2 regions of the Kitasatospora sp. NPDC024654 genome follow, and region 1 is predicted to be linked to the other one. Evidence: riboswitches for the same ligand, from Rfam matches in the RefSeq annotation. Region 1 holds a riboswitch; the other holds the start of a gene.
What was found. A riboswitch is a leader RNA that binds a small molecule or an ion and turns the genes downstream of it on or off. The one in region 1 is predicted to bind cobalamin.
Positions count from the first base shown of each region.

Region 2: it holds a riboswitch for cobalamin, as region 1 does, so the genes downstream of both, metE (5-methyltetrahydropteroyltriglutamate--homocysteine S-methyltransferase) here and ACZ38L_RS05540 (ribonucleoside-diphosphate reductase subunit alpha) in region 1, are expected to answer to the same signal.

Region 1 covers NZ_JBVHLF010000006.1:39,114-44,824, forward strand. Annotated here, with positions in the region: gene ACZ38L_RS05535 (ribonucleotide-diphosphate reductase subunit beta) at 1-740, opposite strand, end outside; gene ACZ38L_RS05540 (ribonucleoside-diphosphate reductase subunit alpha) at 803-3,196, opposite strand; cobalamin riboswitch at 3,390-3,519, opposite strand; gene ACZ38L_RS05545 (hypothetical protein) at 3,788-4,537, shown strand; gene ACZ38L_RS05550 (GNAT family N-acetyltransferase) at 4,551-5,063, opposite strand; gene ACZ38L_RS05555 (nitroreductase family deazaflavin-dependent oxidoreductase) at 5,183-5,659, opposite strand.
Region 2 covers NZ_JBVHLF010000051.1:18,175-23,885, forward strand. Annotated here, with positions in the region: partial or broken gene ACZ38L_RS26130 (MmgE/PrpD family protein) at 1-1,077, opposite strand, end outside; gene ACZ38L_RS26135 (short-chain fatty acyl-CoA regulator family protein) at 1,339-2,775, shown strand; cobalamin riboswitch at 3,121-3,342, shown strand; gene metE (5-methyltetrahydropteroyltriglutamate--homocysteine S-methyltransferase) at 3,483-5,711, shown strand, end outside.

The DNA of each region.
Region 1 (5,711 bases):
AGGCCGTCGCCGCACAGGTCCTGGGCGAACTGCAGTTCGGCCTCGACGGCCTCCTCCAGCATCTCGGTGACCTGCTTGGCCATCTCCTCGTCGAAGAGGTCGGGCTCCTCCTCGCGCACGGTGTCGACCACCGAGAAGGCGAAGTCCATGTGCATGGACTCGTCGCGGAACACCCAGTTGGTGCCGGTGGCCAGGCCGTGCAGCAGGCCGCGGCTGCGGAACCAGTAGACGTACGCGAAGGCGCCGTAGAAGAACAGGCCCTCGACGCAGGCGGCGAAGCAGATCAGGTTGAGCAGGAAGGCACGGCGGTCCTCCTTGCTCTGCAGCGAGTCGATGTGGTCGACCGCGTTCATGTACTTGAAGCAGAACTGCGCCTTCTGGTGGATGGAGGGGATGTTCTCCACCGCCGCGAAGGCCGCCGCGCGGTCGTCCGGGTCGGGCAGGTAGGTGTCCAGCAGGGTCAGGTAGAACTGGACGTGCACCGCCTCCTCGAACAGCTGCCGGGAGAGGTAGAGCCGGGCCTCGGGTGAGTTGATGTGCTTGTAGAGGCTCAGCACCACGTTGTTGGCGACGATCGAGTCACCGGTGGCGAAGAAGGCGACCAGCCGGCCGATCAGGTGCCGCTCGCCCTCGCTCAGCTTGGCGAGGTCGGCGACGTCGGAGTGCAGGTCCACCTCCTCGACGGTCCAGGTGTTCTTGATGGCGTCCCGGTAGCGGTCGTAGAACGACGGGTAGCGCATCGGGCGCAGGGTCAGCTCGAAGCCCGGGTCCAGCAGGTTGTTCGGGCGGTTGGGGGTGGTACTCACTGGCAGGCCTCGCAGGACTCGGGGTTCTCCAGGGAGCAGGCGATGGCGGCCTCCTGCTCCGGGGTGAGGGTGGGGGAGGGGATCGCGACGGCGGGGCGCGCGGCGCCGGTGGCGGCCTGCGCGATCCGGGTGGCCGGTCGCGACCGCAGGTAGTAGGTGGTCTTCAGACCGACCTTCCAGGCGTACGCGTACATCGAGCTGAGCTTGCCGATGGTGGGTGCGGCCATGAAGAGGTTGAGCGACTGGCTCTGGTCCAGGTACGGCTGGCGGGCGGCGGCCAGGTCGATCAGCGCGCGCTGGGGCAGCTCCCAGGCCGTCCGGTAGCGCGAACGGACCTCGGCGGGCAGCCAGTTGAGCTCCTGCACCGAACCGTTGGCGTCCCGCAGGGCGTCCCGGGTCTGCTGGTCCCAGACCCCGAGGTCCTTCAACTCCCGTACCAGGTAAGGGTTCACCTGGAGGAACTCGCCGGACAGGGTCTCCCGCTTGAACAGGTTGGAGACCTGCGGCTCGATGCACTCGTAGACGCCCGCGATGGAGGCGATGGTCGCGGTCGGGGCGATCGCCAGCAGCAGCGCGTTGCGCAGGCCGGTGGTGGCGATCCGGGCCCGCAGGGCGTCCCAGCGCTCGGCCCAGTGCGGGGTGGCGCCGGCGAAGTGGTCCAGGTGCAACTGGCCCCGGGCGGCCCGGGTTTCGCCGTACGCGGGGTGCTGCCCGAACTGCTCGGCCAGCTCGCTGGAGCGCTCGTAGGCGGTCAGCATGATCCGCTCGGAGATCAGCGTGGAGAGCTCCTTCGCCTCGGCCGAGTCGAAGTCGATCCGCAGCTGGAAGAAGACGTCCTGCAGGCCCATCACGCCCAGACCGACCGGCCGCCAACGGGAGTTGGAGGTGCCGGCCTCGGTGGTCGGGTAGAAGTTGATGTCGATGACCCGGTCCAGGAAGGTGACCGCGGTGCGCACGGTGGTGTCCAGCCGGTCCCAGTCCATCGCGTTCAGCAGGTCGCCGGCAGTGGCGCCGGCGGCCACGTGGGCACCCAGGTTGACCGAACCCAGGTTGCAGACCGCGGTCTCAGAGTCGTCGGTGACCTCCAGGATCTCGGTGCAGAGGTTGGAGGAGTGCACCGTCCGGCCGGGCAGCGCGGTCTGGTTGGCGGCGCGGTTGGCCGCGTCCTTGAAGGTCATCCAGCCGTTGCCGGTCTGCGCGAGGGTGCGCATCATCCGGGCGTACAGGGTCTGAGCCGGGATGGTGCGGACCGCCTTGCCGGCGGCCTCGGCCTTCCGGTACGCCTCGTCGAACTCCTCGCCCCACAGGTCGACCAGCTCGGGGACGTCGGCGGGGGAGAAGAGCGACCAGTCGGCGTTGGCGTTCACCCGGCGCATGAACTCGTCCGGGATCCAGTGCGCCAGGTTGAGGTTGTGCGTGCGGCGCGCCTCCTCGCCGGTGTTGTCGCGCAGCTCGAGGAACTCCTCGATGTCGGCGTGCCAGGTCTCCAGGTAGACGCAGGCCGCGCCCTTGCGCCGGCCGCCCTGGTTCACCGCGGCGACCGAGGAGTCCAGGGTGCGCAGGAACGGGACGATGCCGTTGGACTTGCCGTTGGTGCCGCGGATCAGCGAACCGCGCGAGCGGATCCGGGAGTAGGACAGGCCGATGCCGCCGGCGTGCTTGGACAGCCGGGCGATCTGCGCGTAGCGCGAGTAGATCGAGTCCAGGTTGTCCAGCGGCGAGTCCAGCAGGTAGCAGGAGGACATCTGCGGGTGCCGGGTGCCGGAGTTGAACAGGGTCGGCGAGGACGGCAGGTAGGAGAGCGTGCTCATCAGCCGGTACAGCTCGGCCACCTCGGTGACCGACTCGGCGCTGTCGCCGACGGCCAGGCCGCAGGCGACCCGGAGCATGAACTGCTGCGGGGTCTCGATCACCTTGCGGGTGATCGGGTGGCGCAGCAGGTAGCGGGACTGCACGGTGCGCAGGCCGAAGTACTCGAAGCGGTCGTCGCCCCGGCGGTCGATCAGCGCGTCGAGCGCGGCGGCGTGTCGGGCCACGAAGTCGGCGGTGGTGTCGCCGATCAGGCCCTCGGTGTGGCCGACGGCGATCGAGGCGGCGAACGAGATCGCGCCCTGGCTGACGGCCTCGTCGGCGATCTCCTGGGCGAGCAGTCGGGCGGCCAGCTTCGAGTACTGCGGGTCCTCGGCGATCATCGACGCGGCGGCCTCCACGGCCAGCCCGCGCAGCTCCGCGAAGTCGGAGCCGGCGTGCCGGCCGCGCAGTGCGGCGGCGGCGACGTGGCCGGGGTCCACCTGGGGGAGGTCGCTGCTCCGGTCCGTCAGCGTCCGGAGGAGCGCGGCGCCGGGCTCCGACCGGTCGAGGGGGTCGGTGCTGGTTCCCTGGGCGGGCAGGGTGGCTGAGGCAGCGGTGGTCAAGGCGCTCTCTCCTGGCGACGGCGACGGACGGTGGGACGAACCGGACCGGGGCAGCGCAGGGGAGCTCGGCGCGGCCACCCGTACCCGGCGGCGCGCTGCGGCGGCATCCCCGGCCCACCCGCGAGGCCCGGACACAAGCTGGACGTGCTTCAAGGCCTCTGCGGGGAAGCCGTGTGGCACACCGTCGGCAGGTACTCGGACTCGCCGGCGCCTCGTGGGGGCGCCCGCTCACCGCTGCGGGGCAGTCCCGGACTCACACCGGGTTCCCCTGCGTCGACAGCGAGAGCGAGCATACATGTAGTGGTGGCTGATGGATGTAACACCCACATGTAGTGTGGCGTGGCGTGGCGGACTGGTGACGGAGGCGGGTCGGTGAGCCACCGCTTCGGACACGGATCGATTACCGGGCTGGGTGGACGGCCCGGTGCGGGCGGGCTGAGGGTGCGTCGGCGGGGATCCCGGCGTGTCAGCTGCCGGGGTGTCATAGGATCGTCACCCGTGAGTGAAGGGGCGGGGGATTCGGGAGCGGGCTTCGGGTACCCGGGGTACCCGGGAGAGCCACCAGGCGTGCTGCCGGGCGCGCCGCCCGTCGTGGCCACCGCTCCGGTGGAGTACTGGACCGCGCTGGCCGACCGCTCGGCGGCCGAGGCCCGTCGCCGGGGCCGGCTGCGGGTGCTGCTGGGGGCACTGGGCGTGCTCGTGGTGCTGGGCGGGGCCGGGGCGGCGGTGCTGCTCGCGAGGTCCCCGGCCACGCCTCGGGCGGCGGCCGTGGCGGCCGCGGGGGCTTCGACGGCGTCGGTGGACCCGACCACCCCGCTCTGGGACGCCGCCACCGACACCGCGCCGCTCTCCGCCGCCGGCCTGTTCCCCGAGCCGACCGTCACGGTGGCCGGCGCCACCTGGACCCGGGCCGCCGAGGCGGCCACCGAGCCGTGCTGGAAGGCCACCACCGGCGGGCTGGGCAACCTGCTCGCGGCCCAGGACTGCCGTCAGGTGATCAGGGTCAGCTTCGTCACGAGGGACAGCGTGGTGACCCTGGGAGTCGCCGTCTTCGACCACCGGAGCCAGGCCGACGCCGCGTTCGCCGGCTTCCAGGGGCAGCTCCAGGGCCTGGCCGCCCCGGGCGCGGTGTCGTTCTGCACCGGTCCGGGCTGTGCCGGCACGCACGGCACGCTGGGCCGGTACGGCTATCTCACGGTCGAGGGCACGGTGAAGCCGGGCGGCGCGGCGCAGGACGCCACCGCCACGGCCGCCGCGCCGGCCTTCGACGCGTACCTGCGGACCCGCCTGCTGCAACGCGCGGCGGCGGTGGGCTGACCGGGCGCGCCGGTCAGAAGGCGAGGCTGTAGACCAACAGGTCGACCCCCGGGCGGACGCACCAGTCGCGCTCCGGGGTGCGCCGGAAGCCGACCCGCTCGTAGATCCGGTGGGCGGCGGTCATCGCCGGGCGGGTGGAGAACGCCATGCCGGCCAGGCCGAGTTCGCGGCTGCGGGTGACGCAGGCGCGCACCAGGGCCTCACCGACCCCGCGGCCACGCGAGGCCGCGGCGGCGGCCAGCATCCGGATCTCGCCCTCCTCGGGGGTGGCGATGTCGGCCCACGGGTTGCCGCCGACCGCGAAGGTCACGCAACCGAGGACGCGCCCGGCCGCCCCGCGCGAGAGATCGGCGGGATCGACGGCCACGTACAGCTCGGCCTCGGCGGAACGCCGGCGAGCATCCCGCAGCAGCTCCACGTACGACCCGTCCGGTTGGGTGTGGCCGTCACCGACGAACGCTTCGACGGTGACCTCGCCGGCCTGTTCGAGGTCGGCTTCGAGGGCGGCACGGATGACGATGTCCATCAGGTCAGTCTGCCAAGGCGCAGGTCGGAGCCGGCCGGAGGGTTCCCGCTCGGCCGGCCGGCGGCGGTGGCGCGGTGGGCGGCGACGGAGCGGTGGGTGCGCCGGCGCTCGGGGCCGGCTCAGCTCCGGCTGATCCGGAACACCGGAAACCCCGGGGTGATCCGCCGCAGTTCGGCCTCGGGGGCGTCGGCGTCCACCCCCTCGAAGTAGCCGCTGACCTGGGACTGCCACCGCTTGAGGTAGGCGCGCAGCACCTCCGGCTTCTCGTCGTCCGCCAGCTCGGTGGCGCGGAACGCCTCGGTCCGGCGGCCCAGGCGCAGCTCGCCGGTGCCGACGGCGCGCAGGTTGCGAACCCACTGGGTGTGGCCGCGCGGGGCGACCAGGTAGCGCTCGCCGTGGTGGCTGAGCGGGTTGACGGGGGTGGTGCGCCACTGCCCGCTCTTGCGCCCGCGCACTGCCAGCACCTGGGAACCCCGGAGGCTGAGGCCCAGCCCGGCGAGTCCGGCGACCAGACGGTTGCCGATCGCGGCGGCGCGGCTGCCGGAGGGGTCGAGGTAGCGCGGGCCGTCGGTCGGTGAGCCGTCGGTCGATGCCATGAGGGGGCTCCTTGGTGTGCGACGCGGGGCGGGGCGGCGGTGCAGTGGTGTG
Region 2 (5,711 bases), on a different contig from region 1:
CCGTCCTCCAGCGCGACCGCGAAGATGTAGGGCACCGAGTGGTCGAGGGTCTCACGGCTCGCGTTCGGGTCGTACTTCTGCGGGTCGTTGGCGCCGGAGCCGATGACGTGGTGGGTGTGGTGGCTGGTGTGCAGCACGATGGAGCGCACCTGGTCAAGCGGTCCGGCCTTCTCGCGCAGCCGCCGCGCCAGGTCGATGATCGCCTGCGCCTGGTACTCGGCGGAGTGCTCCTTGGTGTAGGTGTCGAGGATCGCGCGCCGCGGCTCGCCGTCCTCCGGCAGCGACACCGTGTAGGCGGCGTCGGGTCCGTCGAGCATCCAGGCGAGGAAGCCGTCCTCGCCCTCGTAGATCGGCGACGGGGAGGTCTCGCCTCGCATCGCCCGGTCCACCGCCTCGATCGCCGCCTTCCCGGCGAAGGCCGGGGCGAACGCCTTCCAGCTGGAGATCTCGCCCTTGCGGGACTGCCGGGTCGCCGTCGTGGTGTGCACGGCCTGCTGGACGGCCTGGTACGTGACGTCGGCCGGCAGCCCGAGCAGGGCGCCGATCCCGCAGGCGGTGGCCGCGCTCAGGTGGGCCACGTGGTCGATCCGGTGCTCGTGCAGGCAGATCGCCCGTACCGACGTGGATCTCGTACGCCGCGGTGATGCCGCGCAGCAGGTCGGCGCCGCCGCGGCCGGTGTGCTGGGCGACGGCCAGCAGCGGCGGGATGTTGTCGCCCGGGTGGGAGTAGTCCGCGGCCAGGAAGGTGTCGTGGAAGTCGAGCTCGCGCACCGCCGTGCCGTTGGCCCAGGCCGCCCACTCCGGTGACACGCGCACGCCGGGCGCCGTGCCGAACACCGAGGCGCCCGGTGTGCCGCCGTGCGGCAGCGCCTGCGCGCGGGCGACGGCGACCGGACGCCGCCGCAGCGAGGCCACGGCGACGGCCGCGTTGTCGATGACCCGGTTGACCGCCATCGCGGCCACGTCCCCCTCGGGCTGCCCGGTGCCGCAGGCCATGGCGGCGAGCTTCCAGGCGATCTGCTCCGCACGGGGCAGCGCCTTCGCGCTCGGGTGGACCCGTACCTGATGGTCGATCACAGGACTCCTCGACGGTTCGGCCCGGCGGCTGCCGGGCTCCTGCTGGATGGGTGGCGCTCCGCCCTCCGGCACGGTGTCGTGCCGATGACGGGGACTCCGGGGGGCCCGGCGCGCACTTGCAGCATTCCCCGGGCCGAGCCCGTGGTCGACCCGTCCATCCTGCGAAATCCGTCCAGGTCAGCGATGCGGAAGTGCGGATTTTGCGAATCCGCGGCTGCTAACTTTGCGGGTCGTGCGCCGCCGACGACGAGCAGGAGGACCGTGAACCGCACGCCTGGCCAGAAGGTCTACGCCCACGCGAAGCTGCGCCGGCTCCGTCGCGACCACGGGCTCAGCCAGGTCGAGCTGGCCCGCCGACTCGGGATCTCCACCAGCTACCTCAACCAGCTGGAGCACAACCAGCGCCCGCTCACCGCGCCGGTGCTGCTGCGGATCGCCGAGGTCCTCGGCACCGACCCGGAGTTCTTCTCCGACAGCGGTGCCGGTCGGCTCACCGCCGACCTGCGCGCCGCGCTCGCGGACGAGGCCAGTGGCGAGGAGCTGCCCGCGGACGAGCTCGCCGAGGTGGTCCGCGACCATCCGGCGGTCGCCCGCGCCCTGGTCGCCGTGCACCGCCGCTACCGTGACGCGGTGGAACGCGCCGTGACCCTCGCCGGGCCGGGGGAGTCCACCGGTCTGCCCGCCGAGCCGCACGACGAGGTCCGCGACTTCTTCTACGAGCACCACAACCACATCGCCGAGCTGGACACCGCCGCCGAGGACGACGCCGCCGCGCTGGGCATCGTGCCCGGCCGGGCGGCGGACGCCCTGGAGCACCGGCTCGCCTCCCGGCACGGCATCCGCGTCGTCGCCACCGCCCCGCCCGGGCCGGCCGCCGGCGACGTCCGCAGGTACGACCCGGTGGCCCGCCTGCTGCACCTCTCGCCCTGGCTGACCGACGGCCGCCGCGCCTTCCAGCTCGCCACCCAGCTCGCCGTCCTCGAACACGGCCCGCTCCTCGACCACCTCGCCGACGCGCCCTCCCTCGGCTCCCCGGCGGCCACGGCGCTCGCCCGCATCGGCCTCGCCAACTACTACGCGGGCGCCCTGCTGATGCCGTACACGGCGTTCCACGCCGCCGCGGAGGAGCTGCGCTACGACGTCGAGCTGCTCCAGACCCGCTTCGGCGTCGGCTTCGAGACCGTCTGCCACCGCCTGAGCACCCTGCAACGGCCCGGCCTGCGCGGGGTCCCGTTCTCCTTCCTGCGGGTGGACCGGGCCGGCAACATCTCCAAACGGCAGTCCGCCACTGACTTCCACTTCTCCCGGCTCGGCGGCACCTGCCCGCTCTGGACGGTCTACGAGGCCTTCTCCGCCCCCGGCCGGATCCTCACCCAGGTCGCCGAGATGCCCGACGGCAAGCGCTACTTCTGGGCCGCCACCACCGTGACCCGCAGCGGACCCGGGCACGGCGCCCCGCACACCACCTTCGCCCTCGCGCTCGGCTGCGAGCTGCGCCACGCCCACCGGCTCGTCTACTCCGAGGGCATCGCCCTGGACGACCCCCGCGCGGCCACCCCGATCGGCCTCGGCTGCCGGATCTGCGAACGGCAGGACTGCGTCCAGCGAGCCCGGCCGCCGGCCGGCGGCCCCCTCGTCATCGACGAGAACCGCCGCACCACCGTGCCCTACCCCGTCCTGCGGCGGCACGAGCACTGACCCCGGCGCGCCCGCCGGCGCCCCGGCCCGCCGTGACGGAGACCGGGGCACCGGCGGGCCGGGGCGGGGTCGGAGCGCCCGGTGGGGGTGGAACCCGCGACCGCCACCGGCCGGTCGCTGGCGGTCGACGAGCGCGTCGGCACCTTCGCCCCGGACCCGGACCGCGCCGACTCGGCGGGCAGGGCCCGGGCGCGCGGACCGTCCGACGAGTGGTGCCCGCTCGAGCCACCGGGGCGCCCGGCGGCTCACCGCTGCGGGGCGGTCCCGACCTCTCCACGGTCGGGATCCCTCCCACACCACCATCCGCTATCCGGACAGTCGCTGCCGGAGCTGTCCCGATGGGCCTAGGCTGTGGCTCGCAGTTGGTTCGCCCTGCCAGCCAGGCAGGCGCGTCGCAAGAGGGAACCCGGTGGAAATCCGGGACTGCCCCGCAGCGGTGAGTGGGAACGACCGCCGTCACACGCACTGGGCCCCAGCGGGGCCCGGGAAGCGACGGCCAGTAGGTGCCGGACCAACAGGCCCGGCGTGCCCGCGAGTCCGAAGACCTGCCACTGCCCGCGTGCCACCGGTGCGCGGTGATCTCGGTGACCTCGTGGGAGGGTCGGCGGGGCGGGGCGGGCACCCCCTGGTGCCGCGTTCCCCACTCTCGTACCCTCGTACCTCCGTGCTCTCCCGGGATCGCAACGCGACTCGCGAAGGAGAGTTCCGTGTCATCGAGTTCCACCACCCCGCAGGCCACCGTCTACGGCTACCCGAGGCAGGGCCCGAACCGGGAGCTGAAGAAGGCGATCGAGGGCTACTGGGCCGGCCGCGTCAGCGCCGAGGTCCTGCGGGCCACCGCCGCCGACCTGCGCCGCGACAACTGGCACCGGCTGGCCGAGGCCGGCGTCACCGAGGTGCCCACCGGGGACTTCTCGCTCTACGACCACGTGCTGGACGCCACGGTCGCCGTCGGCGCGATCCCGCCGCGCCACCGGGCCGCCGTCGAGGCCGACCCGCTGGACGGCTACTTCGCGATGGCCCGCGGCACCCAGGACGTCGCGCCGCTGGAGATGACCAAGTGGTTCGACACCAACTACCACTACCTCGTGCCCGAGTTGGGCCCGGACACGGTCTTCGCCGCCAACTCCACCAAGGCGGTCGCCGAGCTGCGTGAGGCGCTCGCCCTCGGCCACCGTGGCCGCCCGGTGCTGGTCGGCCCGCTCAGCTACCTGCTGCTCGCCAAGCCCGCGCCCGGCGTGGCCGCCGACTTCCAGCCGATCACCCTGCTCGACCGGCTGCTGCCCGTCTACGCCGAGCTCCTCGCGGACCTGCGTGCGGCCGGCGCCGAGTGGGTGCAGCTGGACGAGCCGGCGCTGGTCCAGGACCGCACCCCGGCCGAGTTGAACGCCGCCGCTCGGGTCCACCGGGAACTCGGCGCCCTCACCGACCGGCCCAAGCTGCTGGTCGCGACCTACTTCGACCGGGCCGGCGAGGCGCTGAAGGTCCTGGCCAAGGCTCCCGTCGAGGGCGTCGGCCTGGACTTCACCGGCCCCGGCGCGGCCAACCTGGACGACCTCGCGGCCGTCGGCGGCCTGCCCGGCAAGCGCTTGGTCGCCGGCGTGGTGGACGGCCGCAACATCTGGATCAACGACCTGGAGAAGTCGCTGTCCACCCTGGCCGTACTGCTCGGGCTGGCCGACCGGGTCGACGTCGCCCCTTCCTGCTCGCTGCTGCACGTCCCGCTCGACGCCGACCGGGAGCGCGACCTCGCCCCGCAGGTGGCCCGCTGGCTCGCCTTCGCCCGGCAGAAGACCACCGAGACCACCATCCTCGCCCGCGGTCTGGGCGAGGGCGCCTCCGCGATCACCGCCGAACTCGCCGCCAACCGCGCCGACCTGGCCTCCCGCGCCGCCTCCGCCCTCACCTACGATCCAGCCGTCCGGGCCCGGACGGCGGCCACCACGGCCGCCGACGCCCGCCGTGCCCAGGCCTACCCCGAGCGCGCCGAGGCCCAGCGCACCCGGCTCGGCCTGCCGCTGCTGCCGACCACCACGATCGGTTCCTTCCCGCAGACCACCGAGCTGCGCACCGCCCGCGCCGACCTGCGCGCCGGACGCATCGACGCCGGCGCCTACCAGGAACGGATGGAGGCCGAGGTGCGCGAGGTGATCGCCTACCAGGAGAAGGCCGGGCTGGACGTCCTGGTGCACGGCGAGCCCGAGCGCAACGACATGGTCCAGTACTTCGCCGAACGGCTCACCGGCTACCTCGCCACCCAGCACGGCTGGGTCCAGTCCTACGGCACCCGCTACGTCCGCCCGCCCGTGCTGGCCGGCGACATCTCCCGCCCCGAACCGATGACCGTCGACTGGTACCGCTACGCCCAGGACCTGACGGACCGCCCGGTCAAGGGCATGCTCACCGGCCCGGTCACCATGCTCGCCTGGTCCTTCGTCCGCGACGACCAGCCGCTCGCCGAGACCGCCCGCCAGGTCGCCCTCGCCCTGCGCGACGAGGTCACCGACCTGGAGGCGGCCGGCGCCGCCGTCATCCAGGTCGACGAACCCGCCCTGCGCGAGACCCTCCCGCTGCGCGCCGCCGACCGCACGGCCTATCTGGCCTGGGCCACCGAGGCCTTCCGGCTCAGCACCTCCGCGGTTCGGGCCGACACCCAGATCCACACCCACATGTGCTACGCCGAGTTCGGCGCCATCATGACCGCCATCGACGACCTCGACGCCGACGTGATCTCCCTGGAGGCGGCCCGCTCGCACATGCAGGTCGCCCACGAGCTCGCCGAGGCCGGCTACCCCCGTGAGGTCGGTCCCGGTGTCTACGACATCCACTCACCCCGGGTGCCGAGCACCGAGGAGGCCGCCGGTCTGCTCCGGGCCGGGCTGGCCGCCATCCCGGCCGAGCGGCTCTGGGTCAACCCCGACTGCGGCCTGAAGACC